DNA from 4 places in the Tepidicaulis sp. genome. Region 1 is predicted to be linked to each of the others. Evidence: predicted binding sites of a transcription regulator. Region 1 holds the regulator's gene; each other region holds the start of a gene.
The links. Region 1 encodes LexA, which represses DNA repair genes until DNA is damaged. Its sites were predicted from a motif close to TGTTCNNNNTGTGTTCNG; they were not measured.
Positions count from the first base shown of each region.

Region 2: the regulator LexA is predicted to act here: its motif matches at 2,813-2,830, upstream of ACOQOT_RS17035 (YifB family Mg chelatase-like AAA ATPase).
Region 3: the regulator LexA is predicted to act here: its motif matches at 2,603-2,620, upstream of uvrA (excinuclease ABC subunit UvrA).
Region 4: the regulator LexA is predicted to act here: its motif matches at 1,797-1,814, upstream of ruvC (crossover junction endodeoxyribonuclease RuvC).

Region 1 is NZ_OZ244942.1:1,475,329-1,479,538, forward strand. It holds gene ACOQOT_RS06915 (ComEC/Rec2 family competence protein) at 34-2,088, shown strand; gene lexA (transcriptional repressor LexA) at 2,100-2,801, opposite strand; gene glp (gephyrin-like molybdotransferase Glp) at 2,892-4,094, opposite strand; gene moaC (cyclic pyranopterin monophosphate synthase MoaC) at 4,105-4,210, opposite strand, start outside.
Region 2 is NZ_OZ244942.1:3,544,575-3,548,784, reverse strand. It holds gene ACOQOT_RS17040 (response regulator) at 1-965, opposite strand, end outside; gene ACOQOT_RS17035 (YifB family Mg chelatase-like AAA ATPase) at 1,139-2,728, opposite strand; gene ACOQOT_RS17030 (hypothetical protein) at 3,040-3,171, opposite strand; gene ACOQOT_RS17025 (hypothetical protein) at 3,198-3,749, opposite strand; gene ACOQOT_RS17020 (VOC family protein) at 3,925-4,210, opposite strand, start outside.
Region 3 is NZ_OZ244942.1:1,628,801-1,633,010, reverse strand. It holds gene uvrA (excinuclease ABC subunit UvrA) at 1-2,463, opposite strand, end outside; gene ACOQOT_RS07650 (single-stranded DNA-binding protein) at 2,815-3,294, shown strand; gene gyrA (DNA gyrase subunit A) at 3,802-4,210, shown strand, end outside.
Region 4 is NZ_OZ244942.1:2,490,779-2,494,988, reverse strand. It holds gene ACOQOT_RS11930 (TIGR00282 family metallophosphoesterase) at 1-536, shown strand, start outside; gene ACOQOT_RS11925 (YebC/PmpR family DNA-binding transcriptional regulator) at 990-1,736, shown strand; gene ruvC (crossover junction endodeoxyribonuclease RuvC) at 1,884-2,423, shown strand; gene ruvA (Holliday junction branch migration protein RuvA) at 2,420-3,028, shown strand; gene ruvB (Holliday junction branch migration DNA helicase RuvB) at 3,025-4,068, shown strand; gene ybgC (tol-pal system-associated acyl-CoA thioesterase) at 4,065-4,210, shown strand, end outside.

The DNA of each region.
Region 1 (4,210 bases):
TCCGGCCCGGTTTTTTCCCTATGGCACGGGCTCTTGCGGGAATCGGAGAGGTTCGGCCTCTGGGCGCCGGTTTTCCTGGGGCTCGGGATTCTCCTTTATTTTAGCCTGCGGTTCGAGCCGGCCTGGGGCTGGGCGGCGCTCCTTGCCCTTGCCGCGTTCCTGGCTCAGTGGCGCCTTGCGGCGCGCCCGCTCTTGCGCCTTGCGCTCATAGCGGCGGGGCTTGCCGCGCTCGGCTTTGCGCTCGCGGGGCTGCGCGTCAGCATTATCGATCATTCCCCGCTCACGGGTGAGCTCTCCTACGGCATTTTGCAGGGCACGGTGAGCGCGGTGAGCCGGGAGGGCGACGGGCGGCTGCGCGCCGATGTAGAGATCGAGGCGCTGGAACATGTGCCGGACCCGCCCCGCAAGGTTCGCCTCACCTACCGGGGCTCGGACCCGCGCGCGCTGGCGCTGCGGCCCGGTGACCGGATCGAAGGGCCGGTGAAGCTTTGGCCCAATAGCCTGCCTGCCGCGCCCGGCGGGTTCGATTACGGCAGGGTGCTCTGGTTCGAGGGGATCGGCGCGGGCGGCGTCATGCTGGGCGCGCCGGAAATCCAGGGAGAGGCGGAGGGCGTGTTTGTTGCCGCCCGTAGAGCACTGCATGCGCTGCGCCAGGCTATCGGCGCGCGGGTGCTCGCCGCCATGTCGCCCGACACCGGCGCGGTCGCCGTTGCGCTGATGACCGGCGAGCGGGCTTATTTGCCGCAAGAGGTGGAAGAAAATTTGCGCGCCTCGGGCCTTGCCCATGTGCTGGCGATTTCCGGTCTTCACATGGCGCTGCTGACGGGCGCGCTCTTCGGAGGCTTGCGCCTTCTCATGGCGCTGGTGCCGCGCCTTGCGCTGCATTACCCGGTGAAGAAATGGGCGGCCGGGCTCGCGCTTGCAGGTGCCGCCGCCTATCTCGTCATTTCCGGCATGAGCACGGCGACCCAGCGCGCCTTCATCATGATCGCGCTTGTGCTGCTCTCGCTCATGCTCGACCGGCCGGCCATGACCATGCGCAATGTGGCGCTTGCCGCTTTTGCGCTTCTGGTGCTCCGGCCCGAAAGCGTGCTCTCTGCCGGTTTTCAAATGTCCTTTGCCGCCGTGACGGCACTGGTTGCGGTGTATGAAACCCGCGCCGCGCAGCTCAATGCTTTGCTCGCGGATTGGCGCGCCCGCGGGCCGCTGCAGCTTGCGCTGCTTTATGGGGCCGGGCTCTTGCTGACGAGTTTCATTGCCGGGCTCGCCACGGCACCCTTTGCCGCGTTCCACTTCAACCGTGTCGCCGCCTATGGCCTCGCAGGCAATCTCCTTGCCATGCCGCTTGTCGCGCTGCTCGTCATGCCTTTTGCCGTTGCCGCTTTCGCGCTCATGCCTTTCGGGCTCGAGGCCTGGCCGCTCGCCATTATGGAGCTCGGGCTTGAAGGATTGCTTGCTGCTGCTGCCACCGTTGCCGCGTGGCCGGGCGCGGTGCGCGGCGTGCCGGGCGGACCGGAGGCCGCCTTGGGGCTCGTCACTTTGGGCGGGCTCTGGCTTGCCTTATGGAAGGGGCGGGTCCGCTTTGCCGGCAGCCTCTTTCTTGCGGGCGGGCTTCTTCTTTGGGCGCTTGCGCCGCGCCCCGATATTCTCATATCCGAAAATGCCCGCCTTATTGCGGTGCGGGGCGAAGACGGCAAGCTCATCCTCAATGCATCGCGCCCGGCCTTTCAGGCTTCCATCTGGCTGCGGGAGGAAGGCGACACCCGCAGCCCCCGCGCGGCGGCGGAAGAGACGCCCTGGCGCTGCGACGGGCTTTCCTGTCTCTATGAAGCGCCGGGCGCCCCGCGCATCGCTCACATCAAAGACGAGCGGGCACTGCTTGAGGATTGTCCGTGGGCAGACATTATTGTGATGGAAAAAGATGTGGGATGGGGGCTTGATGATAAAGCCTGCCATGCCCGGCTGGTGCTCGATTACGGCGATTTATCGCGCACGGGCACGCAGGCGCTTTATTGGAATGAGGGAAAGCTGACAGTGGAAACGGTAAGGGGCGTGCAGGGCATCCGGCCCTGGACACGCCCCTGGTAGTTTGCAGGCGCTTAGTAGCGGCGCATTAGGCCGACAAGGCGGCCCTGAACCTTCACCCGGTCCGGGCCGAAGATCCGCGTTTCATAGGCAGGGTTCGCCGCTTCCAGCGCAATGGAATCGCCTTTCCGGCGCAGGCGCTTCAAGGTTGCTTCGTAGCCATCGACCAGCGCCACAACGATCTCCCCATTATTGGCCGTATCGCAGCGCTGAATGATCACGGTGTCGCCGTCCAGAATGCCGGCCTCGATCATGGAATCGCCTTTGACTTCCAACGCGTAATGCTCGCCGTTGGAGAGCATGGCAAGCGGTACGGAAACCTGATGGCTTTCCTCCTGCAGCGCCTCGATCGGCGTACCGGCGGCAATCCGGCCCATGACGGAGACGGGTAGGGCATCGTTCTCATTGGCAGGGGCGGGTGCCAGGCTCGCAGCGGGGGCGCCGCCGCCCTCGATCACCTCCGGCTCGAAGCCGCGCCCGCGCGCCAGGCTCGGGGCCGCCGCATCGGGCAGTTTCAGCACTTCCAGCGCCCGGGCCCGGTGGGCGAGGCGGCGGATAAAGCCGCGCTCTTCCAGCGCTGTGATGAGCCGGTGAATGCCCGATTTCGAGCGCAAATTCAGCGCTTCCTTCATTTCGTCGAAGGAAGGCGCAACGCCCGTTTCTTTCAGGCGTTCGTTGATGAACATAAGAAGTTCATGCTGTTTGCGTGTGAGCATGGGTGCGGCCCCAATATCTAGAACAAACGATAAACATTTCACTTGTTCTAGTTTGGTTCTTTTTCCGCGTCAACCCTTCTGTGGATAAAATTACCCTTCAAGGGGGAGGACATTAACCAGCGCCCCGGTTTCCGCGGCTGCCGCATGGGGCGGACGCACGATAAGGCAGCCCGCGCGGGCAAGGCCGGAAAGCATGGAACTGTCCTGAACGGAAAGCGGCTTGGCGCGCCATTCCCCGTCCTCCTCCTCAAGCGCAGCGCGGATGTAGTCCTGGCGCGTGTCATTGGCTTTGAGCGGCACGGCAAGGCGGGCGGGCAAAAGCCGGGGGTGCGCCGCTTGCCGCCCCTGAAGGCGCATCAGCGCGGCGCTGAGGAAAAGCTCGGCGCAGACAAGCGCGGAGACGGGATTGCCCGGCAGGCCGAGAAAAGGTTTTCCCGAGAGCGCACCGAACATCAAGGGCTTGCCTGGGCGCATGGCAATGCGCCAGAAGGCGACGTCGAGCCCGGCGCCGCCCAGCACATCCTGCACGAGATCGTGCTCACCGACCGAGGCTCCGCCCAGCGTCACCACCATGTCGGCGTCTTTTGTAGCGTCCGCTTTTTCCAGAAGGCTTTCCCGGTTGTCCCGTGCAATCCCAAGATCGAGCGGCACGCCGCCGCAGCGGCGGATGAGGGCGGCAAGGCCCGCGCCCGTCGAGGCGACGATTTGCGAAGGGCCCGGCTCCTCGCCCGGAGGCACCAGCTCATCGCCCGTCGCAAAAAATGCAACGCGCGGGCGCCGGTAAACATCGAGCGCAGTATGGTTCGCAGCGGCGGCAAGGGAGAGCGCGGCGGGTCCGAGCAGCGCGCCTTGTTTAAGCACGCTTTCTCCTTCGCTAAAATCGAGCCCGGCGCGGCGGATATGTTTGCCGGGGACGGCCGCTTCCAGAATGCGCACGGTGTCGCCGCTGCGCTCCGTATCTTCCTGAATGACGATAGTGTCGGCGCCCTCAGGCAGCGGCCCGCCGGTGAAAATACGCACCGCCTCGCCGGAGCCTACTTTGCTCTCAAAGGCGCGCCCGGCCGGTGCTTCACCGATCACTTTCAGCTCCGCCGGCACCTTGGCGGCGTCTTCTGCCCTCAGCGCATAGCCGTCCATGGCCGAGGCATCGAAAGGGGGCTGCGTGCGCAAAGCGGCAAGATCGCGGGCGAGCACCCGGTGGCCCGCTTCGGCGAGCGGAATGCGCTCCGCTTCAAGCGGGGCAATAGCAGCGCCGATTTTCTCGATCGCGTCGGCAACGGGAAGAAGAGCCATGAGGAACCTTTTAGCCGGCCTCAAAGGTGCCGGATTTACCGCCCGATTTATGCGTCAGGCGAATGTCGGTGATGCGCATGCCCCGGTCCACCGCTTTCGCCATGTCGTAGATCGTC
Region 2 (4,210 bases), 1.5 Mb from region 1:
TTGCCGGCCAGGTTCATGATGATCTGGCGCAGGCGGATTTCATCGCCCTTGAGAATGCGCGGCACATCCGGATCGACGATGGAAGCGATGTCGATGTCTTTTTCAAAAGCGCGGGCGGCCAGAAGTTCCGTCACGCTTTCGATGAATTCATGCGGGCTGAAGGGCTCGTTATCGAGATGGATCTTGCCCGCCTCGATTTTCGAATAATCGAGAATGTCGTTGATGATGGCGAGCAGCGAGCGGCCGGAGTCGCGCACCGCCTCGGCATAAGAGCGCTGGGCGGGCACCAGCTCGGTGTCGAGCAGAAGCTGCGTCATGCCGAGCACGGCATTCATCGGTGTACGGATTTCATGGCTCATGGTCGCAAGGAAAAGGCTCTTGGCCTTGTTGGCGCGCTGGGCTTCTTCCAGCGCCTCGCCGAGCTGCTGCTCGACGAGCTTGCGGTCGGTAATGTCCCGGCCCATGGTCTGAATTTCCGCAAGCCGCCCGTCTTCATCGCGGATGGCAAACTCCTCCCAGGCAAACCAGCGCGGGCCGCGCGTGGTGACGACATGCTGGTCGTATCGCACCCGGTAAGGCGGCAAAGCCAGGCCTGCGAAGTCACCGAAATAGGCGGGGATTTCACCTTCAGGCACATCGGGAATAAAGACCGAACCGATCACCTCATCGCGCGGCACGCCGAAAGTCTGGCAGAAAACGTCATTGGCATAGGTCGTAAAGCCGCGCAGGTCTTTTCTGAAAATCACATCGCCCTGCGCATCGATCAGCGTGCGGTAGCGCTCTTCGCTTTCTTTCAGTTCCCAGTTGCGGTCGGACAATGTTTCGAAGCGCGCCTCGAAAGCCGCGCGCTGACGCGCCGCCTTGCGGCGTTCCTGCAGATAAAGCAGACCGAAAACCGAGGCCGCCCCCGCCCCGATCATCCCGGTGCCGGCCATCAGGCCGAGCAGCATATCCGCGCCCATCATGAACTGCGTTCCCCTTTACGCCCCCGCATATAGCTCAAGCAGGGTCTGCCACGCCGCCCGGAGCCGCGGCGCAGCGCGCCCGGCTCTTCAGCGGTCCCTCCAGCCTCGCCCGGAGAAGTTACAAAGGGCTTAAAATGCCCCGTATTGTGCGGGTTTTGGCCTCTTCCGGCCCGTCAGGCGGCGGCCCCGAGCCTTCCTGCGGCAAGCTGGCGGTAGGAAAGCGCCTCGGCGATATGGAGGCGGCCGACGGAGGCCGTGCCTTCGAGATCGGCAAGGGTGCGGGCGACGCGCAGCACCCGGTGATAGCCGCGGGCAGTGAGTTTCATGGCCTCCGCCGCCTCGCTTAAAAGCGCCCGGCCCGCTTCATCGGGGCTTGCCACTTTTTCCAGAAGCTCGCCCTCGGCCTGGGCATTGAGAAACGTGCCTGCCTGAAGGAGCGTGCGCCCCTCACTCTCACCACTTTCGTGACCTACAGTCACATCGCCGTAGCGCTTTGCCTGGATTTGCCGGGCACGGGCGATGCGCTGGGCAATATCGGCGGAGCTTTCGGCAGGGGGCGGCAGCGCCAGATCGGCGGCGGAGACGGCAGGCACATCTACATGAATGTCGATCCGGTCCATCAGCGGGCCGGAAAGTTTGGCCTGATAGTCGCCCACGCAGCGCGGCACCCTGGCGCAGGCCTGGCTCATGTCCCCGGCATGGCCGCAGCGGCAGGGGTTCATCGCCGCGATGAGCTGGAACCTGGCCGGATAGGTGATATGGGCATTGGCGCGGGCGACGACGGCCTCGCCCGTCTCGATGGGCTGGCGGAGCGAATCGAGTACCTGGCGGGAAAACTCGGGCAGCTCATCGAGAAAGAGCACGCCCCCATGAGCAAGCGAGACCTCGCCCGGCTTTGCCCGGTGGCCGCCGCCGATAAGGGCCGCCATGGAAGCGGAATGGTGGGGCGCGCGGTAAGGGCGCCGCCGCGTCAGACGCCCGCCTGCAAGCTGGCCCGCCATCGAGGCGATCATGGAGGTGTCCAGCATCTCACGGGCGCCGAGCGGGGGCAGAATGCCGGGCAGGCGCGCGGCCAGCATGGATTTGCCGGAGCCGGGCGGGCCGACCATCAGCATGTTGTGCCCGCCGGCCGCCGCCACTTCCAGCGCCCGCTTGGCGCTTTCCTGGCCCTTGATATCCTTCATGTCGGGAAGGGGGCCTGCCGCGTCTTCCGCCTTCAACGGCACGGGCTCGGAAAGGGACTGGCTGCCCTTAAAATGATTGATGAGCTGAATGAGGTTTTTGGGCGCAAGCACGCCTGCCGTTTCGGATCCGAAACCAGCCCAGGCCGCTTCGGAGCCGCAGCCATGGGGGCAGATCAGGCCCTTGCCCCTTCCGTTGGCGGCGACAGCGGCGGGCAGCGCCCCCGTCACCGGGGTCAGCGCGCCGTCAAGCGCCAGCTCCCCGATCGCAACGAAACGGGAAAGATCCTCGGCGCCGATGACATCCATCGCCGCCAGAAGGCCAAGCGCGATGGGCAGGTCGAAATGCGAGCCTTCCTTGGGCAGGTCCGCCGGGGCGAGATTGACGATAATGCGTTTGGGCGGGAGACCCAGGCCAAGCGCGGCAAGGGCGGCGCGCACCCGCTCGCGGCTTTCCCCCACCGCCTTGTCCGGCAGGCCGACAATCGTGAAGGCGGGCAGGCCCGGGCCCATCTGCACCTGCACATCGACCGGCCTTGCGTCCAGCCCCCAAAAGGCCACCGTTTCCACATGCGCGACCATGGCTGCTCCGCTCCCGCGCGCTCCAAACGCGCGCTTGGCAAATTCCCCGTTTTGCCCAGGCTAGCGAAGCAGGCCGCGCCAAACAAGAACATTTTGGGAACATGAACGTGTGCGCCGGGCTGCGCACACGCATCGGGCGCATAGCAGTGTAGTGCCCCAACCGACCAAGTAGAAAGATAGCTAGCACTACGCTCAGTTATGCGTCCACAACTGAGCGATGTAGTGCGGCGCAAAAATTCAAAGTTTTGTACTGAGGCCTTGCAAACCGGAATGCTAAATAGAAAACCCCGCCGAAGCGGGGTTTAGGGAGATTATGCTGCTTTTTTCTCTTCTTCAGTCACAGGTTCTTGCCAATTACGCTTGAACCAAGAGACACTCTTTAGAGCTGGGCCCATCACCCTTACAGCCACTAAAGCAGCTTTCTGCATTTGCTCATAGGTCATCCCACCAATCTCCCTTACGGCCACTTTCAGGCTACGTTGTCGAAGTGTAGCCAGTTTCCCCTAACAGAAACTTTCGTTTCCGGCGAATCATTTTCTAGAGCACGAGCCAACCCCATCGCAAGTTGACGATCACCAGAATTTTGCAAATGAACTTTTAGGTGATCTGATTTCAATTCGCCTTCCCGACAAAGTTTAATCGCAGAAAAGAGTAAACCAGCAACGATATCTGCAGCTTCCTGTTCCGTCAGCTCTTCGTAATCATACTTAGGGGCAAGCTGCACCCAAACAGTACGCAACGTCCAACCTGCCGTTTTTGGCAACTGTGCTCTATTGAAATGGGCCATTCCGAGACAATTTGACGCAGAGTCTTTTAGGATAAAAATCCCATAAAACGTACCCCTCGGTCGCCCTTCACACGGCTTGGCAATGATGCTTTCCGCGTGCTGCAAATACGCCTCAGCATAACTGTCATCATCATATTTGATGGCTTGGCTAGCCCATTCATCTTTCAACTGGCCAAAACTTTCAGGCGTTGCCAACTCTAAAAAAGTCTCACTCCCTTTAGAAAACCGCGACACTGGCGTCCTCACCTTTTTATCTTAAATGGGCCGTATCACCCTGCTATGCAATTAGATTAAAAACTCATTTTATTCAAGAATTTGTGTGCGCTAGACGTTCAGCTGCGGCGAACCCCTAAAACTAAATTCTTTTGTTCAGAAAGATAGCCCAAAGCAAAAACGTAAGGGAACAGTCTCACCCCTCCAGCGGCGGGCCTTTCAGTTCCACGACATTACCTTCCGGGTCGCGGACATAGATCGAGGGGCCGTTGCCTTCGGCGCCGTAGCGGATGCCTTCGCCTTCCACCGGCACGCTGAAATGGGAAAAATGCGCGGCCAGGACACTTTCGCTCCAAGGCTCGATGCGCAGGCAGAGATGGTCCATGTTCTGCGCGCTTTCCGGCACCGCTTCCGCGCCCGCTGCGGCGGGAACGAGATCGATGATCGAGGCGCCGGCGCGCAATTGCTTCATCCCGATTTCC
Region 3 (4,210 bases), 150 kb from region 1:
GACACGCTGCAGCACTTCCATCTTCTCGCGCACGGCCGGGACGGCTTTGAAGAAGGAAGCGGCCTCATCCACCGTCATTTCCAAAACGTCGGCGATGGATTTGTCCTTGAATTTCACTTCCAGCGTTTCGCGGTTATAGCGGTGCCCGTGACAGGCATCGCATTCCACATAAACGTCGGGCAGGAAGTGCATTTCGATCTTGATGACGCCGTCGCCCTGGCACGCCTCACAGCGCCCGCCTTTGACGTTGAAAGAAAAGCGGCCGGGCTTGTAACCGCGCGCCCGCGATTCCGGCAGGCCCGCAAACCAGTCGCGGATATGGGTAAAGGCGCCGGTATAGGTCGCCGGGTTCGAGCGCGGTGTGCGGCCGATCGGCGACTGGTCGATATCGATGATCTTGTCGAGAAACTCCAGCCCTTCTATCTGGTCGAAGGGTTCAGCATGTTCGCGCGCGCCGGTGAGGCGGCGGGCAACGGATTTGTAGATCGTCTCGATGAGAAGGGTGGACTTGCCGCCGCCCGACACACCGGTGACGCAGGTGAATGTGCCGAGCGGAATTTCCGCCGTCACGTTCTTCAAATTGTTGCCGCGCGCGCCGGTGACTTTCAGGCGGCGCGTATCGGAGATGGGCCGGCGCTCGGAGGGAATATCGATCTGCTCGAAGCCGGTCAGGTAGCGGCCCGTCAGACTTTCCGTATTCGCCATGATGTCTTTCGGCGTGCCTTCGGCGATAATATGCCCGCCATGGATGCCGGCACCGGGCCCGATATCGAGCACGTAATCGGCGGTGCGGATGGCATCTTCGTCATGCTCCACGACGATGACGGTATTACCGAGATCGCGCAGCCGTTCGAGCGTCGCGAGCAGGCGGTCATTGTCACGCTGGTGCAGGCCGATGGAGGGCTCGTCGAGAACGTAAAGCACACCGGTGAGGCCTGAGCCGATTTGCGAGGCAAGACGGATGCGCTGGGATTCCCCGCCCGACAGCGTGCCGGAATTACGCGAGAGGCTGAGATAATCGAGCCCCACATTGTTGAGGAAGTGAAGGCGTTCGCGGATTTCCTTCAGGATGCGGTTGGCGATTTCGAGCTGCTTATCGGTGAGATAACCGTCGAGCTCGGCAAACCACTTATCCGCTTCCTTGATCGACAGCTGAGAGACTTCACCGACATGGCGCCCGCTGATCTTTACGGCCAGCGCTTCCGGCTTCAGGCGGTAGCCATTACAGGTCTCACAATTCGTGACGTTCTGATATTTCTCGATTTCCTCGCGCGCCCAGCTGCTGTCGGTCTCACGCCAGCGCCGTTCCAGATTGGGGATGACGCCTTCGAAAGGTTTGCGCGTCTGGTAGGAGCGCATGCCATCGTCGTAATTGAAGGTGACTTCCTCGTTGCCGGACCCGTAGAGGATGACGTTCTGGGCCTGTTTAGGCAGCTCCGACCAAGGCTTGGTCATGGAGAACTTGTATTTACGCGCCAGGCTGTCGAGTGTCTGTGTGTAATAGGGCGAGGTGGAGCGGGACCAGGGCGCCACGGCTCCCTGGCGCAGGCTCAGCCCGGGATCGGGCACCACAAGATCGGCATCGATGATGTATTGCGTGCCAAGCCCGTCACAGGCCGGGCAGGCGCCGAAAGGGTTGTTGAAGGAAAAGAGGCGGGGCTCGATCTCGTCGATCGTGAAGCCCGAAACGGGGCAGGCAAAACGTTCGGAAAAGATGATGCGTTCCGGCGTCTCTCCTTCCTTGGCATCGGCGAGTTCGGCGACGGCGATACCGTCGGCAAGCGGCAGGGCAATTTCAAGAGAGTCCGCCACCCGGTTGCCGAGGTCGCCGCGCACCACGAGCCGGTCCACCACCACATCGATGTCGTGCTTATATTTCTTATCGAGAGCCGGCACCTCGTCGATCTCATAGAACTGCCCGTCGACCTTCACGCGCTGGAAACCGCGTTTCTGCAGATCGGCGAATTCCTTGCGGTACTCGCCCTTGCGCCCGCGCACGATGGGGGCAAGAAGGTAGAGCCGCGTGCCTTCGGGCAGCGCCATGATACGGTCCACCATCTGCGTGACCGTCTGGCTTTCGATGGGCAGGCCCGTGGCCGGGGAATAGGGAATGCCGACACGCGCCCAAAGCAGGCGCATATAGTCGTAAATTTCCGTCACCGTGCCGACCGTGGAGCGCGGGTTGCGCGAGGTGGTTTTCTGCTCGATGGAAATGGCGGGGGAGAGACCGTCGATCTGGTCCACATCCGGCTTCTGCATCATCTCCAGGAACTGGCGCGCATAAGCCGACAGGCTTTCCACATAGCGCCGCTGGCCTTCCGCATAGATCGTGTCGAATGCCAGGGAGGATTTGCCCGAGCCGGACAGGCCCGTGATCACCACCAGCTTGTCGCGCGGGATTTGCACGGTGATGTTTTTCAGATTGTGTTCGCGGGCGCCGGAAACGGTGATGAACTTCTGCATGGCGCGTCAAAATCCTAACTGGCTTTGTGTGGGCGTCGGGGCGGGTGAAAACCGTCTGGCCGTTCATATAGCGCATCGGGGAATTTTTCACCCCTGCGCGGGGAGGTGGACACGGCTTCTTGACCCTTCCTGCCACCTGTGGAACATAATAAGAACAAATGGCACGCGGCGCTGAGTCTGGCAAGAGCCGACCGGCCCATTCTGTCCACAGGTAAAGCGGGGCCATTTCCGCCGAACCTATAGCCCCGATCTGGGCTTTCCTTTAGGGTCGCGTCCAGATTATTCGTCCTGCGCGCCGCTGGTTTAAGCTGCGGGTGCCTGCAGGGTCAAAAATACGAGGAGAAGCACCATATGGCCGGGAGCGTCAACAAAGTCATTTTGATCGGGAACCTGGGCGCCGATCCGGAGATCCGCCACACCCAGGACGGCCGGCCGATTTGCAATCTGCGCGTTGCGACCTCAGACAGCTGGCGTGACAAGAATACCGGCGAGCGGCGCGAGCGCACCGAATGGCACCGGGTCGTGATCTTCAACGAGGGCCTTTGTAAGATTGCCGAGCAATATCTGAAGAAAGGCTCCAAGGTCTATCTGGAGGGCCAGCTGCAGACCCGCAAGTGGCAGGATCAGTCCGGTCAGGACCGCTATTCAACGGAAGTCGTGCTGCAGGGCTTCAACTCGTCACTGACCATGCTCGACGGGCGCAGCGGCGGCGGCTCCGGTGGGGGCGACTTCGGCGGTTCCTCCGGCGGCTACGACAACGGGAATTTCGGCGGCGGCCAGAGCGGCGGCGGCAGCTTCAACCAGGACATGGACGACGAAATTCCGTTCTAAGGACGCGTTCCAGAGCGAGGTTTAGGAGGGCGGCGCGAGCCGCCCTTCGTCTTTTCAAGCCCTCGTTTCAGAGCCAATTCCCCGGGCAAAAATCTGTGCGGGCAGGGCGGATTTTTGCCTGTCTCCGCGCGCCGCGGAGGGCACTTTTGTCAGAGGCATTTTTTCTTTGAAAGTCAGAGACTTAAGGGGTGCTTCCGAAGGCATATGATGATTGCCCTTGAAGGGGTGAAATGCTATTCTCCGCCTCTCATATTTCAGAGGATTCGGGCAGCCGTCCTTATCCGTTTCTGGGTCCGATTATGTGCCCCGGCGCATCCTGCTTCCGGGGCAGTTTTTTGAAGGTAAGCAAGTTTGTCCGACACGCATGACACGACAGCACCGGGCGATGAACCTCTCCCGGAAGGCGGTGGAAATTTGGGCAATGGCGGGGGCTCCGATGGCCCCGGCGGCGCAGGCGGGGGTGTTCCGCCGGAGCGCGATGTAAGCCCCATCGCAATCGAAGAGGAGATGAAACGCTCCTATCTCGATTATGCGATGAGCGTGATCGTTAGCCGTGCGCTGCCCGATGCGCGGGACGGGCTGAAGCCCGTGCACCGGCGCATTCTCTTCTCGATGGGCGAGAACGGCTACGACTGGAACAAGCCTTACCGCAAGTCCGCCCGCGTGGTCGGGGATGTGATCGGTAAATATCACCCCCATGGCGACTCTTCGATCTATGACGCACTGGTGCGCATGGCGCAGGACTTCTCGCTGCGCCTGCCGCTGATCGACGGGCAGGGCAATTTCGGCTCGGTGGACGGTGATCCGCCCGCCGCCATGCGTTATACGGAAGTGCGCATGGCGAAAGCCGCCCATGCGCTTCTCAACGATATCGACAAGGATACGGTCGATTATCAGGACAACTACGATAACTCAG
Region 4 (4,210 bases), 1.0 Mb from region 1:
CGCCCGGCACGCCGGGGCGCGGCAACGGCCTTTATGAGGCCAAAAACGGCGCGCGTGTGCTCGTCATCAATGCCATGGGCCGGGTCTTCATGGATGCGATGGATGATCCCTTCGCCTCCGTCGATGAGGCGCTGAACGAATGTCCGCTCGGCGATGTGGCGGATGCGGCGCTGGTGGATTTTCACGGCGAGGCCACCTCGGAAAAAATGGCGATGGGTCATTTCTGCGATGGACGCGCCAGCCTTGTCGTGGGCACCCATAGCCATATCCCGACGGCGGATGCGCAGATCCTGCCCGGCGGCACCGCCTATCAGACCGATGCCGGCATGTGCGGGGATTATGATTCCGTCATCGGCATGGAAAAGGACGAACCCGTCAACCGCTTCGTCACCAAGATGCCGCGCGGGCGCTTCACCCCGGCGCTCGGGCCTGCCACGGTCTGCGGCGTTTTCGTGGAAACCGGGGCGGACGGGCTGGCCGAGCGTGTGGAGCCCCTGCGTCTCGGCGGGCGGCTCAAACCGGCGCGCCCGGCCTGAGTGCCTTTCCCAGCGCACACAGAAAAACCCCGCCCGAACCAGCCGAGGCGTTTTGCCGGTCCAGACGGGGTTTTGACGCTGCGGGGGTGTTGCAGCGCAGCTCATCGGAGAGGGTGAGTGGGGCGGGTTCCTCCGACGAGCGTCATTTCGACAACACAACCAGAAGTGTTAGTTCAAATTTCAATGCCTGGTAGAGTTGTCTTATCCACAGTAAACTCCCAAAAGTATGATGAAATAGTTAATTCATTAAATAAGAGTATTTACTCTAATTCCCTGGAAAATGGGGCCTGGAATTCTCCCGAAAACCCGCCGGGCCAACCGGATTCGCGTGCCCTATGGATTTTGGGCCCGGCTCTTTCTATAAGGGGCGCGAGATTTCAGATATTGCCGTTCGAGTGAGGGCCGCATTGCCGCGGGCCCGCGGCGAGTGACAGTCAGGTGTCGGAGGGGCCTATGGCCGGACATTCCAAGTTCAAGAACATCATGTACCGCAAGGGCGCGCAGGATAAGAAGCGCGCCAAATTGTTTTCCAAACTCGCCAAGGAAATTACCGTGGCGGCGAAAATGGGCCTGCCGGACCCCGAGCACAATCCGCGTCTGCGCGCCGCCATTCTGGCCGCCCGCGCCCAGTCCATGCCGAAGGACAATATCGACCGCGCCATCAAGAAGAGCACAGATCAGGGCGGGGACGACTATTTCGACATGCGCTATGAAGGCTTCGGCCCGGCGGGCATCGGCGTGATTGTCGAGGCGCTGACCGACAACAAGAACCGCACGGCGAGCGAGGTCCGCTCGATTTTCTCCAAGAACGGCGGAAATCTGGGTGAGACGGGCTCGGTCTCCTTCATGTTCGACCATGTGGGCTCGATCGAATATGGCGCGGACGTTGCCGATACCGAGACCATGCTGGAAGCGGCGATCGAGGCAGGGGCCGATGATTGCGAGAGCGATGAGGACGGGCATGTGCTGATCTGCGCGCCCGATGCGCTGCATGAAGTGGCCGGCGCGCTGGAAGAAAAATTCGGCGAGGCCCGCTCCGCCCGGCTGATCTGGAAGCCGCAGAATAATATCGAAGTGGACGAGGAAAAAGGCGAAACGCTGCTCAAGCTGCTCGACGCGCTGGATGATTGCGACGACGTACAGCAGGTTTACGCCAATTACGAAATGTCCGACGCGGTGTTCGAAAAGCTCTCGGCCTAAGCTTTAAGGCCGCCATTCACGGCCTTTCAAAAGCCCCTTCCGGACCGGGAGGGGCTTTTTTGTTCCCGATTTCTTCTCTTTTCCGCGTCTTGGGGTGTAGCCTCCTGTTATAAAGACGCGAGTCGGAATCAGGAGAGCGGCAGTTTCATGAGCGGGGCCTTTCGTCTTTTAGGCATCGATCCGGGCCTCCGGCGCACAGGCTGGGGGGTGGTGGAGGCTGCGGGCTCGCGCCTTACCCATGTGGCGAACGGGACGATCGCCTCCAATGACAAAGCCTCCGTGCCGGTCAGGCTGGCAGAGATCGAAGCGGCGCTCGAAACCATCATGAAAGAATTCATGCCGCAGGCGGTCGCCGTCGAAACCGCCTTCGTGGCGAAAGATGCGGTGGCGGCGCTGAAGCTCGGCCAGGCGCGGGCCGTGCCGCTGCTCATTGCCGCGCGCGCAGGCCTTGAGATCGGCGAATATGCGCCCAATCAGATCAAGAAGACGGTGACGGGGGCAGGCCATGCGGACAAGCATCAGATCCGCACCATGGTCGGCATTCTTTTGCCCAAAGCCGTGATCGACAGCGAGCATTCGGCCGATGCGCTGGCAACCGCCATTTGCCATGCGCAGATGCGCGGGGCGAAGGCGCGCATCGATGCGGCGCTTGTCAAAGCCACCACCTCCGGCAGGGCGCGCGCATGATCGGCAAGCTGAAGGGAATTGTCGATGAGCTGGGTGAGGACTGGCTGATCCTGGATGTGGGCGGCGTCGGCTATCTCGTCGAATGCTCGTCCTATACGCTGCGCCGCCTGCCGGCGGTGGGGGAGGCGGCGGCGCTTCTCATCCACACCCATGTGCGCGAACAGGAAATCCGGCTCTTCGGCTTTTCAAGCGAGGGGGAGCGGGACTGGTTCCGCCTCTTGCAAAGCGTGCAGGGCGTGGGCGCGCGCGTTGCCCTTGCCGTTATCGGCACGCTCGGGCCGCAAGGCATTCAGTCGGCAGTGGCGACGCAGGATAAAAAAGCGGTGGCGCAGACCTCCGGTGTCGGTCCCAAGCTCGCCCAGCGCATTGTGGTGGAGCTGAAAGACAAAGCGCCCGCAGGCGCCTTTGCCATCGCCGTGTCGGAGGGCGGGGCGGAAGAAGCAAAGCCGACCGATGCCGAGGCCGATGCCATTTCCGCGCTGACCAATCTCGGCTATGCGCCCGCGCAGGCCGCAGAGGCGGTGCGCAAGGCGCGCGCGAAACTCGACGATGAGGCCGGGCCTGAAACCTTGATCCGGCTTGGGCTGAAGGAGCTTGCCCGATGAGTGAAAGACTGGTGGGCGCCGGGGAGCGGGAAGAAGATTTCGATGTGGCGCTCCGCCCGCAGCGCCTTTCCGAATTTGTCGGCCAGCGCAAGGCGCGCGAGAATCTTTCCGTCTTTATCGAGGCGGCGCGCACGCGCGGCGAAGCGCTCGATCATGTGCTTTTTGCAGGGCCCCCCGGCCTTGGCAAAACGACATTGGCGCAGATCGTGGCGCGCGAGCTTGGCGTCAATTTCCGCGCAACCTCGGGCCCCGTCATTGCCAAGGCAGGCGACCTTGCCGCGCTGCTGACCAATCTTGAAGAGCGGGACGTGCTTTTCATCGATGAAATCCACCGGCTTTCGCCTGCGGTCGAAGAAATTCTTTATCCGGCGATGGAGGATTTTCAGCTTGATCTCATCATCGGTGAAGGACCGGCGGCGCGCTCGGTGCGCATCGAGCTTGCGCCTTTCACGCTGGTCGGCGCGACGACGCGCACGGGACTTTTGACGACGCCGCTGCGCGACAGGTTCGGCATTCCCGTGCGGCTCAATTTTTATGAAGAGGCCGAGCTTGAAGCGATCGTCACGCGCGGTGCGGGCGTGCTCGGCACCTCGATCACGAGTGACGGGGCAAAGGAAATTGCCCGGCGCGCGCGCGGCACGCCCCGTGTTGCCGGGCGGCTGCTTCGCCGGGTGCGCGATTTTGCTGTGGTGGACGGTAAAGGCGCCATCGATGCGGCACTGGCCGATAAAGCACTGGAGCGCCTCGAGGTCGATGCGCGCGGTCTCGATGCGCTCGACCACCGCTATTTGCGCAATGTGGCGGTGAAGTTTTCCGGCGGGCCCGTCGGCATCGAAACGATCGCCGCCGCGCTTTCCGAGCCGCGCGATGCGATCGAGGAAATCATCGAGCCTTATCTCATTCAGCAGGGTTTCGTGAACCGCACGCCGCGCGGGCGTGTGCTCACCGCGCTTGCCTTCCGCCATCTTGGCTTGCCCGCACCCGCATCAGGAAGCGGGGCAGGGCAAAGCGGCCTTTTCGATGAAGGAGAGGGCGCATGAGCGGAAAATGGCCGGACCTTGCCGGGCGCATTGAAGAGGGCGCGCATGTGCTGCCCATCCGTGTCTATTACGAGGACACGGATTTTACCGGCATCGTTTATCACGCCAACTACTTGCGCTTTGCCGAGCGCGGGCGCTCGGA